One region of the Elstera cyanobacteriorum genome, then DNA from elsewhere that is predicted to be linked to it. Evidence: riboswitches for the same ligand, from Rfam matches in the RefSeq annotation. Region 1 holds a riboswitch; each other region holds the start of a gene.
The links. A riboswitch is a leader RNA that binds a small molecule or an ion and turns the genes downstream of it on or off. The one in region 1 is predicted to bind cobalamin.
Positions count from the first base shown of each region.

Region 2: linked by a shared signal. The riboswitch ahead of cobW (cobalamin biosynthesis protein CobW) and the one ahead of CHR90_RS08115 (TonB-dependent receptor plug domain-containing protein) in region 1 are both predicted to bind cobalamin.
Region 3: linked by a shared signal. The riboswitch ahead of CHR90_RS15785 (energy-coupling factor ABC transporter permease) and the one ahead of CHR90_RS08115 (TonB-dependent receptor plug domain-containing protein) in region 1 are both predicted to bind cobalamin.

Region 1 is NZ_NOXS01000031.1:159,884-163,154, forward strand. Features, by position in the region: gene CHR90_RS08110 (FecCD family ABC transporter permease) at 1-93, opposite strand, end outside; gene CHR90_RS08115 (TonB-dependent receptor plug domain-containing protein) at 140-1,996, opposite strand; cobalamin riboswitch at 2,107-2,317, opposite strand; gene CHR90_RS19645 (hypothetical protein) at 2,345-2,638, opposite strand; gene CHR90_RS19190 (CHASE2 domain-containing protein) at 2,573-3,271, shown strand, end outside.
Region 2 is NZ_NOXS01000035.1:100,423-103,693, reverse strand. Features, by position in the region: gene cobN (cobaltochelatase subunit CobN) at 1-617, opposite strand, end outside; gene cobW (cobalamin biosynthesis protein CobW) at 621-1,652, opposite strand; cobalamin riboswitch at 1,769-1,969, opposite strand; gene cobO (cob(I)yrinic acid a,c-diamide adenosyltransferase) at 2,016-2,630, shown strand; gene CHR90_RS19305 (DUF6414 family protein) at 2,655-3,271, opposite strand, start outside.
Region 3 is NZ_NOXS01000034.1:169,467-172,737, forward strand. Features, by position in the region: gene CHR90_RS15780 (urea ABC transporter substrate-binding protein) at 1-506, opposite strand, end outside; gene CHR90_RS15785 (energy-coupling factor ABC transporter permease) at 617-1,294, opposite strand; cobalamin riboswitch at 1,330-1,541, opposite strand; gene CHR90_RS15790 (nickel/cobalt efflux transporter) at 1,573-2,349, opposite strand; gene CHR90_RS15795 (metal-sensing transcriptional repressor) at 2,356-2,607, opposite strand; gene queC (7-cyano-7-deazaguanine synthase QueC) at 2,677-3,271, opposite strand, start outside.

The sequences.
Region 1 (3,271 bases):
GACCGTCTCCGGCCGCAACGGCAATGCGCCCCAAAACAGGCTAATCAGCCCCGCGACCCCGGCGAGGGCGGCGAGCAAAAGCCGCGCGTGCATCAGCCGCCTGCCGGGGGGCGCGCCCCTAACGGGTTCGTCCGGTTGATCAAAACTCCGCCTTCACCCCAGCGAAGACCGACCGGCCCGGCGCGCGGTAGCGGGCGGATTCGCGGCCATCGGCATCGAAGAGATTATCGGCGCGCAGGTAGATTTGCGCCCAGGGCATCACCTGATAGGCCGTGCGCGCATCGAAAATCAGCCCCGGCGGGATTTTATCGCTGGAGAAGCTATTGTCGTTCTGCTCGGTCACGAAGCGCATGGCCCCGCCGACCTGCCATTTTTCGGTGACGGCGTAATCGGCGGTCAGGTTCACCGTATGCTTCGGGCGGCGCGGTAGGCGCTGGTCAGTGCTAGCGTCTTCGGCTTCGAGATAGGTGTAATTGGCGGCGAGGCTGAGATCGCTCAGCGGCTTCCACGTCACGCCAAATTCAGCCCCGCGCATGGTGGCGCGGCCGATGTTGGTATAGCCAAGGCCCTGATACTGAATAAGGTTGCGGTAGCGGGTATGGAAGACCCCGGCTGAGACGGTCAGCGTCTTGCCGATCTCTTGCTCGATCCCGGCATCGAAACCCTTGTTGGTTTCAAGGTCGAGGGCGCGGTTGCCGTAGAGCGGATCGAAGCGCTGGAACAGCGTCGGCGCCTTGGCGCCCGTGCCATAGCTCGCGCGCAGCGTGGTTCCGGTGCTGGCGATGCGATAGGCACCGGTCAGCCGGTAGGTGCCTTTGCCGCCGAAACTTTCCACATCGTCGTAGCGCCCACCGAGGGTGACGGTGAAGGCTTCCGTCGCCTTCCACTTATATTGCCCGAAGACGCTGTTGGTATCCTGGCTGAAGCGCGGCCCGGCCTTGCCGTTGGTCGTCGTGCGCGCTTTGTCGGTGCGGGTGGATAGGCCGCCGGTCAGAACATCCTGGCCGAACAGCGTCAGATTGCCCTGATACTCGGCGCCATAGGTCTGCCCCTCGTAGCGCGAGGTGCGATAGAAGCCCAAGGGTTCGTCGTAATCCCGGTCGGTATCGCTGGCGGTCAACGATAGGATATTCTCGAACCGGCCATCGAGCAGCGTGGCCGTACCGTCGACCCGCCCGAAGAGCTTCTTCGAGGTGGCGACCGCCGGACCGTCGCGGGTGGCGCTGGGGTCGAAGTCCGATTCAAGGTGCTGATAGCCGCCCGAAACGCCCAGGCGGAAGGTCTCGTTGAAGCGATAACCCCCGCGCCCGGTGATGCTGGCCTGCTCCGCCCCATCTTTTTCTGGCCCGGCATAAATGCGGGAAAAGCCCTTGGTTTGGCTATGAGCGGCGGTCAGGGCGTAATCGAACCCATCCTGCGCGCCGGAAATCCCGGCCTGCTGGCGGAACGTTTGATAGCTGCCTGCTTCGGTCATTGCCGTAATCTTGGCGGGACCGCGCCCTTTTTTGGTGATGATATTGACGACGCCGCCCATCGCATCATTGCCATACAGCGCCGACTGCGGGCCGCGCAGCACTTCGATCCGCTCTACACTATCGGCGGTCAGCCCGGCGAAATCATAGGCGGCGCTGGCGTCGGCGGCATCGTTGACGCGCACGCCGTCGATCAGCACCAGCACTTGCCCAACGTCGGAACCGCGAATGCGCAGATTGGACGTGGCGCCGAACCCGCCGTTGCGGGCTACCGACACGCCGGGGGCGCGCTTCAGCAGGTCCAGCACCTCCACCGATCCGCGCTTTTCCATCTCGCTTGGGGTGATGACGGTCACCGCGCTGCCGGTTTCGGCGCTGCGGCTGGGCAGGCGCTGGGCGGTCACATTCACCGGCTCCAGAACCGTGACGCTGTCGGCGGGTGGCGTGCCGATCCCCTGGCCCCAGGCGGGCAGGGTCAGAGCAGCGAGGGCGGTGGTGATTAGGGCGCGATAGGTCGGTCGCATCGGGTATCCTCGGTCCAAAGCAATTGAACCCCGCACCCGGAAGGGGCGCGAGGGGCGCAATCGCATAACGGGGAAACCGTCCCTGCCGTACACCCCGACGACCGGTCGCGACACGCACGCAAGGTTCGGCAGGTCTCCTGGCTGACACGTCATCGCCGCGCCCCCTCTTCCCAGCGTTGCGGCCAGTGAGGTTTCCCGAAAAACGGGCGGGGGCGGCTCGGTGCCTACAGTTGCGGGGGCAGCCCGGCTTCGGCCCTTATGGGCCTGTCCCGGTTCCCTTTTCACGCCCGGTTAGGGGCGACCGATCCCGGGCGCAACGCTAGTCAGGCCGGGCGGGGGCGTCAAGCCTCACAAAACTGCGGCAAATTCGCGGCGATTCCCGTACAAGAAAGAACAACCGAAACCAAAGGGCGGCGGGCGATGCAGCAGCAGGCGGCGAATACCATCGAAAAGGAAGCGCCCGATGGCGGCGCCAACGATAATCGCCCAACCGTGCGCCGCCGGGCGGCCAAGGCGCTGAAAGCCGTTTTCGGCAAAGGCCGCTGGCTGGCGCTGGTGGCGTTGGTTGGGCTGGTGGTGTTGCGGGGATTTGATCCCGCACCGGTAGAAATCTTGCGGCTTAAGGGGTTCGATGCCTACCAAGTGCTGAAGCCCCGCCAGTCAGATGAGCAGTTGGTAACGGTTGTTGATCTCGATGAGGACAGCCTCGCTGAAATCGGCCAATGGCCTTGGTCGCGCGGGGTTATCGCCGATATGGTCCTAAAGCTCCAAGCGGCAGGCGCCGCTGCAATTGGGTTCGATATTGTCTTTGCCGAAGCAGATCGTTTATCACCAAAGCAGATGGCCGAGGCGTTGCCTAAGGGCATGGGCAGTCTGGTAGCGCAGTTGCGGGAACTGCCAGATACGGATGCTGTTTTGGCAGAGGCCCTTGGTGAAACAAATTCTGTTCTTGGGCAAACGACATCCTCTGATGCCCGCGGGCTTGATCGTGTAGCGCCTGCACAAGTGGCCATCATACAGGCTAGCCCTCTTCCATTTTTGGACAATTTTCCAGGGCTAATTCCTAATATTCCTGTGCTAGAGCAGCGCGCGCAGGGGCGGGGTTTATTTACATATACGGCCGATGGGGATAATGTTGTTCGGCGTATACCGGCGTTTATCAATGTTGGCGGTAAACCATTTCCTACGCTATCAATGGAAATGATCCGGGTTGCCGCCGGTCTAAATACCTATGCTGTTCGAACTAATGCGGTTTTAGGTATTGAGCAGATCGGG
Region 2 (3,271 bases), on a different contig from region 1:
TCGCCCGCCGTCGCGTGCGAGCGGTAGAAGACTAAGGCGGCCCGCGCCGCGCCCGGCGGGGCGGGGTGGCAGGCCGGATCGAAGCGCCCGAAATCGGGCAGGGGGGCGGGCGGTAGCAGGGGCAGGGTTTCGCCCCGGCACCCGGCGTCGATCCAGTCCAGTACCTGTTCCATGTTCACAGGCCCGCCGGTCTGGAAATAGTCCCACAGGCGCGCCGTCACTGTGGGCGGGACGGTCGAGAGCGCGGTCAAGCGCGGGTCGGCGATGGCATCGCCGGGTAGGATCGCCAGTGCAATCCCCTGCCGTCGCGCCATTTGGGCCAGTTCTTCCGCCCCATACCGCCAATAGTCGAGGCCCCCGAGCAGGCGGACGAGGATCACCTTGGCGTGGCGGGCGGTTTTTTCGAGATAGAGATCGACCGAATAGGGATGCCGAAGCTGGGCCAGCGGCGCCAGCCTGCCCGCCACCCGCGCCGGACCGTCCGCATAGGCGGCGGCGAGGGCCGTTAGGTCGCTGTCGGAGAAGGACAGAAACAGCCAATCCGCCGGGGTCTGGTCAAGGTCCACCGCCGCCGATAGATCGTCGAGGCTGCGGGAGACAGTGGCGAGCAGGTGCATGGTTTAGCGCAGGGCGGCTTCGATCGCGGCCCGATCCAGCCCCTTCTGACCGATGACGACAAGCCGGGTGCCGCGCGCCTCCCCGGCTTTCCAGGGCCGGTCGAACCCCTGCTGAAGCCGGGTGCCGACGCCTTGGACCAGCAGGCGCATCGGTTTACCCGTTACCTCGGCAAAGCCCTTGAGGCGGATAATGTCGAACTGGTCCGCCAAGGCCGCGAGTTTGGCGACGAAGGGGCCGGGGGCGTCGATGGCCGGAAGATCAAGGACAAAACTGTCCCAATCGTCGTGATCATGGCCGTCTTCGGCGTCATGGTGCGACGGGCGGGCGGCGAGATCGTCTTCTGCCGCTGCGTGCAGCCCCAGCAGAACCGCCGGATCGATCTTACCGCCACTGGTGAGCAGGATTTTTACGGCACGCGGCACCGTGGCGGCGATGTCGGCGGCAACGGTTTCCTGCGCTGCCGGGTCCATCAGGTCAGTCTTGTTCAGCAGAATCAGATCGGCGCAGAGAAGCTGGTCTTCGTAGACCTCTTCCAGCGGGTTATCGTGATCTAGGGACGGGTCGGCGGCGCGCTGGGCGGCTAGTTTGTCGGGATCGTCGGCAAAGCGCCCCTCCGCCACAGCGGCGCCGTCGATGACCGCGACCACGCCGTCAACGGTCAGGCGGGCACGCAGCTCTGGCCAATCGAAGGCTTTTACCAGCGGTTTCGGCAAAGCGAGGCCGGAGGTTTCGATGACGATATGCTCCGGCGCGTCCGGGCGGGCCAGCAGCGCTTCGATGGCCGGGGCGAAATCATCGGCGACCGTGCAGCATAGGCAGCCGTTGGCAAGTTCGACGATATTGTCCTCGGGGCAGCTTTCAATGCCGCAGCCCTTCAGAATTTCGGCATCGATGCCAAGATCGCCGAACTCGTTGATGATCAGCGCAAGGCGGCGATTGCCCGCGTTCTCCAGCAAGTGCCGGATCAGCGTGGTTTTGCCGGCGCCCAGGAAGCCGGTGACGATGGTAACAGGCGTTTTACGAAGAGAGGTCATAGGATCGGGTCGCAAACCAAAAAGCGGGTGCCCGACAAAACCGCACGCCGGACGATGCCCGGACGCTCCCGGTGGACAGATCCTCCGGGCTTGCCATCGGGACACCCCGCCCGCGGCAAACGGTTGCTTCGACGGCAGGTCTCCTGGCTTGCGGGTCGCTGCGGTGCTTCCGCCTTCCCGGGGGGCGACCCCAGTGGCTGTGTGGAAGACCGCTCGCCGCTTACAGTTGCGGGGGCAGCTCGGGCCTTGGGCCTTTCGGCCCGCACCCGGATTCCCTATTGTGCGGCTCGCGCCGCACCGTCTTGGGCCTAGGAGTGACACCGGCCCCGGAGCTTGTCAAATCTTTGCGGGGGGAGCCTTGCCATGAGCCTCGATACGGCGGACGCCGAGCGTCACACGCTGAAAATGCAAAAGCGCAAAGCGGTGCAAGACGCCGAGGTGGCGTCGAAGACCATCGAAAAGGGCCTTATTATGGTCCATACCGGCGCCGGGAAAGGCAAATCCACGGCGGCGTTCGGGTTGATCCTGCGTGCCCTTGGCCACGGTTGGAAGATCGGCGTCGTTCAGTTCATCAAGGGCGCCTGGGATACGGGCGAACAGCGGGCGCTGGCGGTGGCCTTCCCCGATCACGTGACGTGGCGCGCGATGGGGGAGGGGTTTACTTGGGAAACCCAGGATAAGGCGCGCGATATGGCGGCGGCGGCGGCGGCCTGGGCGGAAGCGCAAGCGCTGATGGCTGATCCCGCCTATCGGTTGATCGTGCTGGACGAAATCAATATCGCCCTGCGCTACGATTACCTTGATCTCGCCGCCGTGCTGGCCGCGCTGGCCGCAAAACGCCCGGACCTCACCGTGGTGCTGACCGGGCGCAATGCCAAACCGGAGTTGATCGACGTGGCTGATCTTGTGACGGAAATGACGCTGGTGAAGCATCCTTTCAAAGCCGGGGTGAAGGCCCAGGCGGGGATTGAGTTTTAGGGAAAAGTCAAGTTTTTTGTTATTTTATATGCAAACTGACATGGCGATAACTCTGAAGGCTGGGCCATCGATGTAAAACTGGCATCCTTTTTCTGCTACTTCTTTCATTTTCGCCATACTTTCACGATATTTTATGCCGCTTGAACTTTCTCCGAGTAATTTTTCCAGTGTAATTTGAATTGTTGATATTATTGTTCTTTGAACTATACTTAATTTATCCCCCTCTGGGATATGTCTGTAGACGCGACCTATTATCTTAAAGTGTCCGTCTGTTAATTTTGCTTTTATAGAGCGTGCATCGGCATCACTTACATCAATATCTACAACGCCTATTTGTCTTCCATCTATAGGGGATACCATTATCATTTCTAAGAGGCCGGACCTTAAGTAATCTTCTTCAATCTCAGATAGTATTTTTAGAATAATTTCTTCGTATTTGGGTAGTTCTTTCATCATATTCGGGTCAAAAAAATTCTTATTCAATTTTGTTCCAAAATTTTTAATTATCTGAGCTATTATTGGTGCGGAAACTTTTGTTATTTCTATTATATTAAAAAAATCTATTGGCTTTAAGATGGCGTCAAGCTGAACAAAATGATCTCTCGGGAAATCACTGCTTAAAACAGTGGATTTGTGTATGT
Region 3 (3,271 bases), on a different contig from region 1:
GACCATTTGATCACCGGGATGATCTGCTGGTTGGGGGCGGAGCCGAGATAGAGGATGTTCGGCGACTCCTCGATCCCCTCGGTCGGATAGGGGTAGATCAACCCGGCGTCGGCGGCTTCGATCAGCGGGCGGACGCTTTTGCGGCAGCCGGAGGTGGCGCAGCCGAAAATGGCCGGAACCTTCTCCCGCCCCAGCAGGCGCTGCACTTCGGCCAGGGCGACGGCATTGTCCGACATCGTATCGGCGGTCACGGCCTCCAGCGGGCGCCCGAGCAAGCCACCGGCGGTATTGATTTCCTGGATCGCGAGGCGCTGGGCTTTTTCGACATTGCGATCGGCGACCGACAGCGGCCCCGTGCGGGCGATCAGCAGACCGATCTTGATCGGGCGGGTGCTGGCGGGCGGCCCATCGAGCGCGATGCGGATGGCCCCCATCGCCGCCAGTGTCGCAACGACGGTGACGAAGACCCCGACCATGAACCCATTGCGCCGCCGCCGCTTGACCATCGTTCCCCAACCCTTATTCGGCTGTCATTGTGCGGCAGGCGGTTGAGGCCGCAAATAAAAAACGGCGGGGTGCCGTGGCACACACCGCCGTTTCATGAGGGCCGGGGCCTTTACGCGGCGTTGAACAACCGGCGGTCGACCAGCCCGCTTCCCGCGAGCGACCGCAGCGTCTTAGCGCCCGCCAAGACGGCGAGATCGATCAGCGGTTCGATGGCGATCACCAGCAGATAGGCGCCGCCGAAACTGCCGACGGCGGTTAACGTCTCGCCAGCGACCCCTTGGCCGAAGAAGGCCCAGAAGGCTACCCAGGCGACGATTCCCGCCTGATAGGTCGCCGATAGCGCCAGCGCTTGGGCGTAGCGCAGATCGACATAGGCGGTGCCCGCCGAAATCACCTTGCCCGCCACATAGCGCAGCGCGAAGAGCGGCGCCAACAGCGTCGTAACATTCATCCCATATTGCGGCAGGTCGAAGGGCGCGAAGAACAGCCCTTGGATCAGCAGGCCCAACATCAGCCCGATTGCGGTCGGCGCCGCGCCAAGGATGAGGAACAGGGTGGAGCCGAGGATCAAATGAACCTCGGACACGCCGACCGGGTAATGCGGCAGGATTTCAAAGAAGGAAAACACCAGGGCCGTTGCCAGGATGCTACGGGCCGCAGGCGACAGCGGGCCGCGCGCTTTTACGGCGTCCCAGGCAGATTTGACGGTATAGCCGCCTAGGGCGGCGGCGGTCGTATAGCCAAGCCAGAGCTTCCCGCCCTCGACCAGACCGGGTTCGATATGCATCTCACTCTCCTCTGCCGTCACACCCGACGGCTTGCGGTTTCACGATGCACAGGGCCGGTCTCCTGACTCGCGGGTCGGTGCCGTATCCCGGTCTTCCCAAGCCTTGCGGCTCAGTGACGGTTCGGGGCGGCTCGCCGCATACAGTCGCGGGGGCGGTTGGGGTTGGGGCGCAGGCGCCAATCCCATTCCCGTTTCATCCCGGCGGTGGATGAGACCGCCATAGGACACCCTATGCCCGGCCATCAGGACGGGGAAACGGCGGGAGTGTCAAGCCGGGCTTACAGCACGCCTAGGCCGCGCAGCCCTTTAACGGCGAAATTCAGCGCTAGGACGAGGATCAGCAGCCCGGAGATCAGCGGCAGTGCCTCCGCCCACGCCGCGAGGCGCCCGCCGCGCCCGGCGGCATGGCGCAGGCCGAGGCTAGCGGCAATGCCGATCCCGACCAGGGTAACCGCCAGCCCGATGCTGAACGCCGCAACCATCCCCGCGCCGAGTGCCAGGGCTTTCACTTGCAGGCAGACGATCAGCACCGTGATCGCGGCCGGGCAGGGGGTTAGGCCGCCGGTAAAACCGAACCACGCGATCTGCCCGGCCCCGACCGGCCCCGCGCCGCCAAAGCGGGCGGCGATGTCGCGCGCATGGGCCGCCGCATGGGCGTCGTGATCGTGATCATGGTCGTGGTGGTCATGCGCATGGTCATGGTCGTGCCGGTGCGGCGCCCCTGCCGCCCAGACCAACCGCCCGCCCAGCACCGCGATAATCGCGCTCGATGCCAGCAACAACCAGGGTTCGGCTTTATCCAGAATGAGCGCATCCCCGAGGCTGAGGCCGATCAGGGCAATCGCCCAGACGACCAGCGAATGGCCCAAGGCGGCGGAAACTCCCAGCAGCACCGCCTGCTTTGGCGTGCCGCGAATGGCGACGATGAAGGCCGCCATCAGCGATTTCGAATGCCCTGGTTCAGCGGCGTGCAGCGCCCCCAGCAGCAGGGCGGCGGGCAGGTAGAGCCACGGGGTATGGCTGCCGTTTACGATGATCTGGGCGAGGTCCGGCATGGCTTCCTACAGGAATTTGGCGAGCTGCTTTAGCTCTTCGACAGCCGCAGGGACATTGCTGCCCGCATCGTCCAAACAGTGGAAAATGTGATCCTGGATCAGCTCTTTCTTCGCTTTGGCAATGGCGGCTTCCACCGCTTGAAGCTGCTGGGCCAACTCCAGGCAGGGTTTGCCAGCCTCGATCATGGTGATGACGGCGCGCAGGTGGCCATCGGCGCGCTTAAGGCGCCCGATGATTTTGGGGTGCGAGGCATGCATGCCCTTATCCTATCCCCCTGGAGAGGATATTCAAGCCCAAAAGAAAAGCGGCCCGCAGGCCGCTTTCAATCAGGGGGTTGTCGCCAAATCGGGCGGGTCGGCGCGATAGGCCTCCCAGCCGCGCGACCGCAGTTGACACGCCGGGCAGGTGCCGCAGCCGTGCCCCCAGGGGTGCAGATGGGTGCGGTCGCCGAGATAGCAGCTATGGCTTTCGCGGCGAATCAGTTCGATCAGATCGACGCCGCCCAGGGTTTCCGCCAGTTTCCAGGTTGCCGCCTTATCGAGCCACATCAGCGGCGTATGCAGCACGAAGCGCTTATCCATGCCCAGGCCCAGCGCCACTTGCAGTGCCTTAATCGTATCGTCGCGGCAGTCGGGGTAGCCCGAGTAATCAGTCTCGCACATCCCCCCCACCAGATGCCGCGCCCCGCGCCGGTACGCCAGCGCCGCCGCTACCGTGAACATCAGAATGTTCCGCCCCGGCACAAAGGTATTCGGCAGCCCGTTTTCGGCATAGGTGATGACGGTATCGGCGGTCATGGCCGTCTCGCCGATGGCGCCGACGACGCTTAGGTCGAGCAGATGATCCGGCCCCAGCTTGCCGCGCCATTGCGGAAACTGCGCTGCCAGCTCGTCGCGGATGGTCGCGCGGCACTCAAGCTCG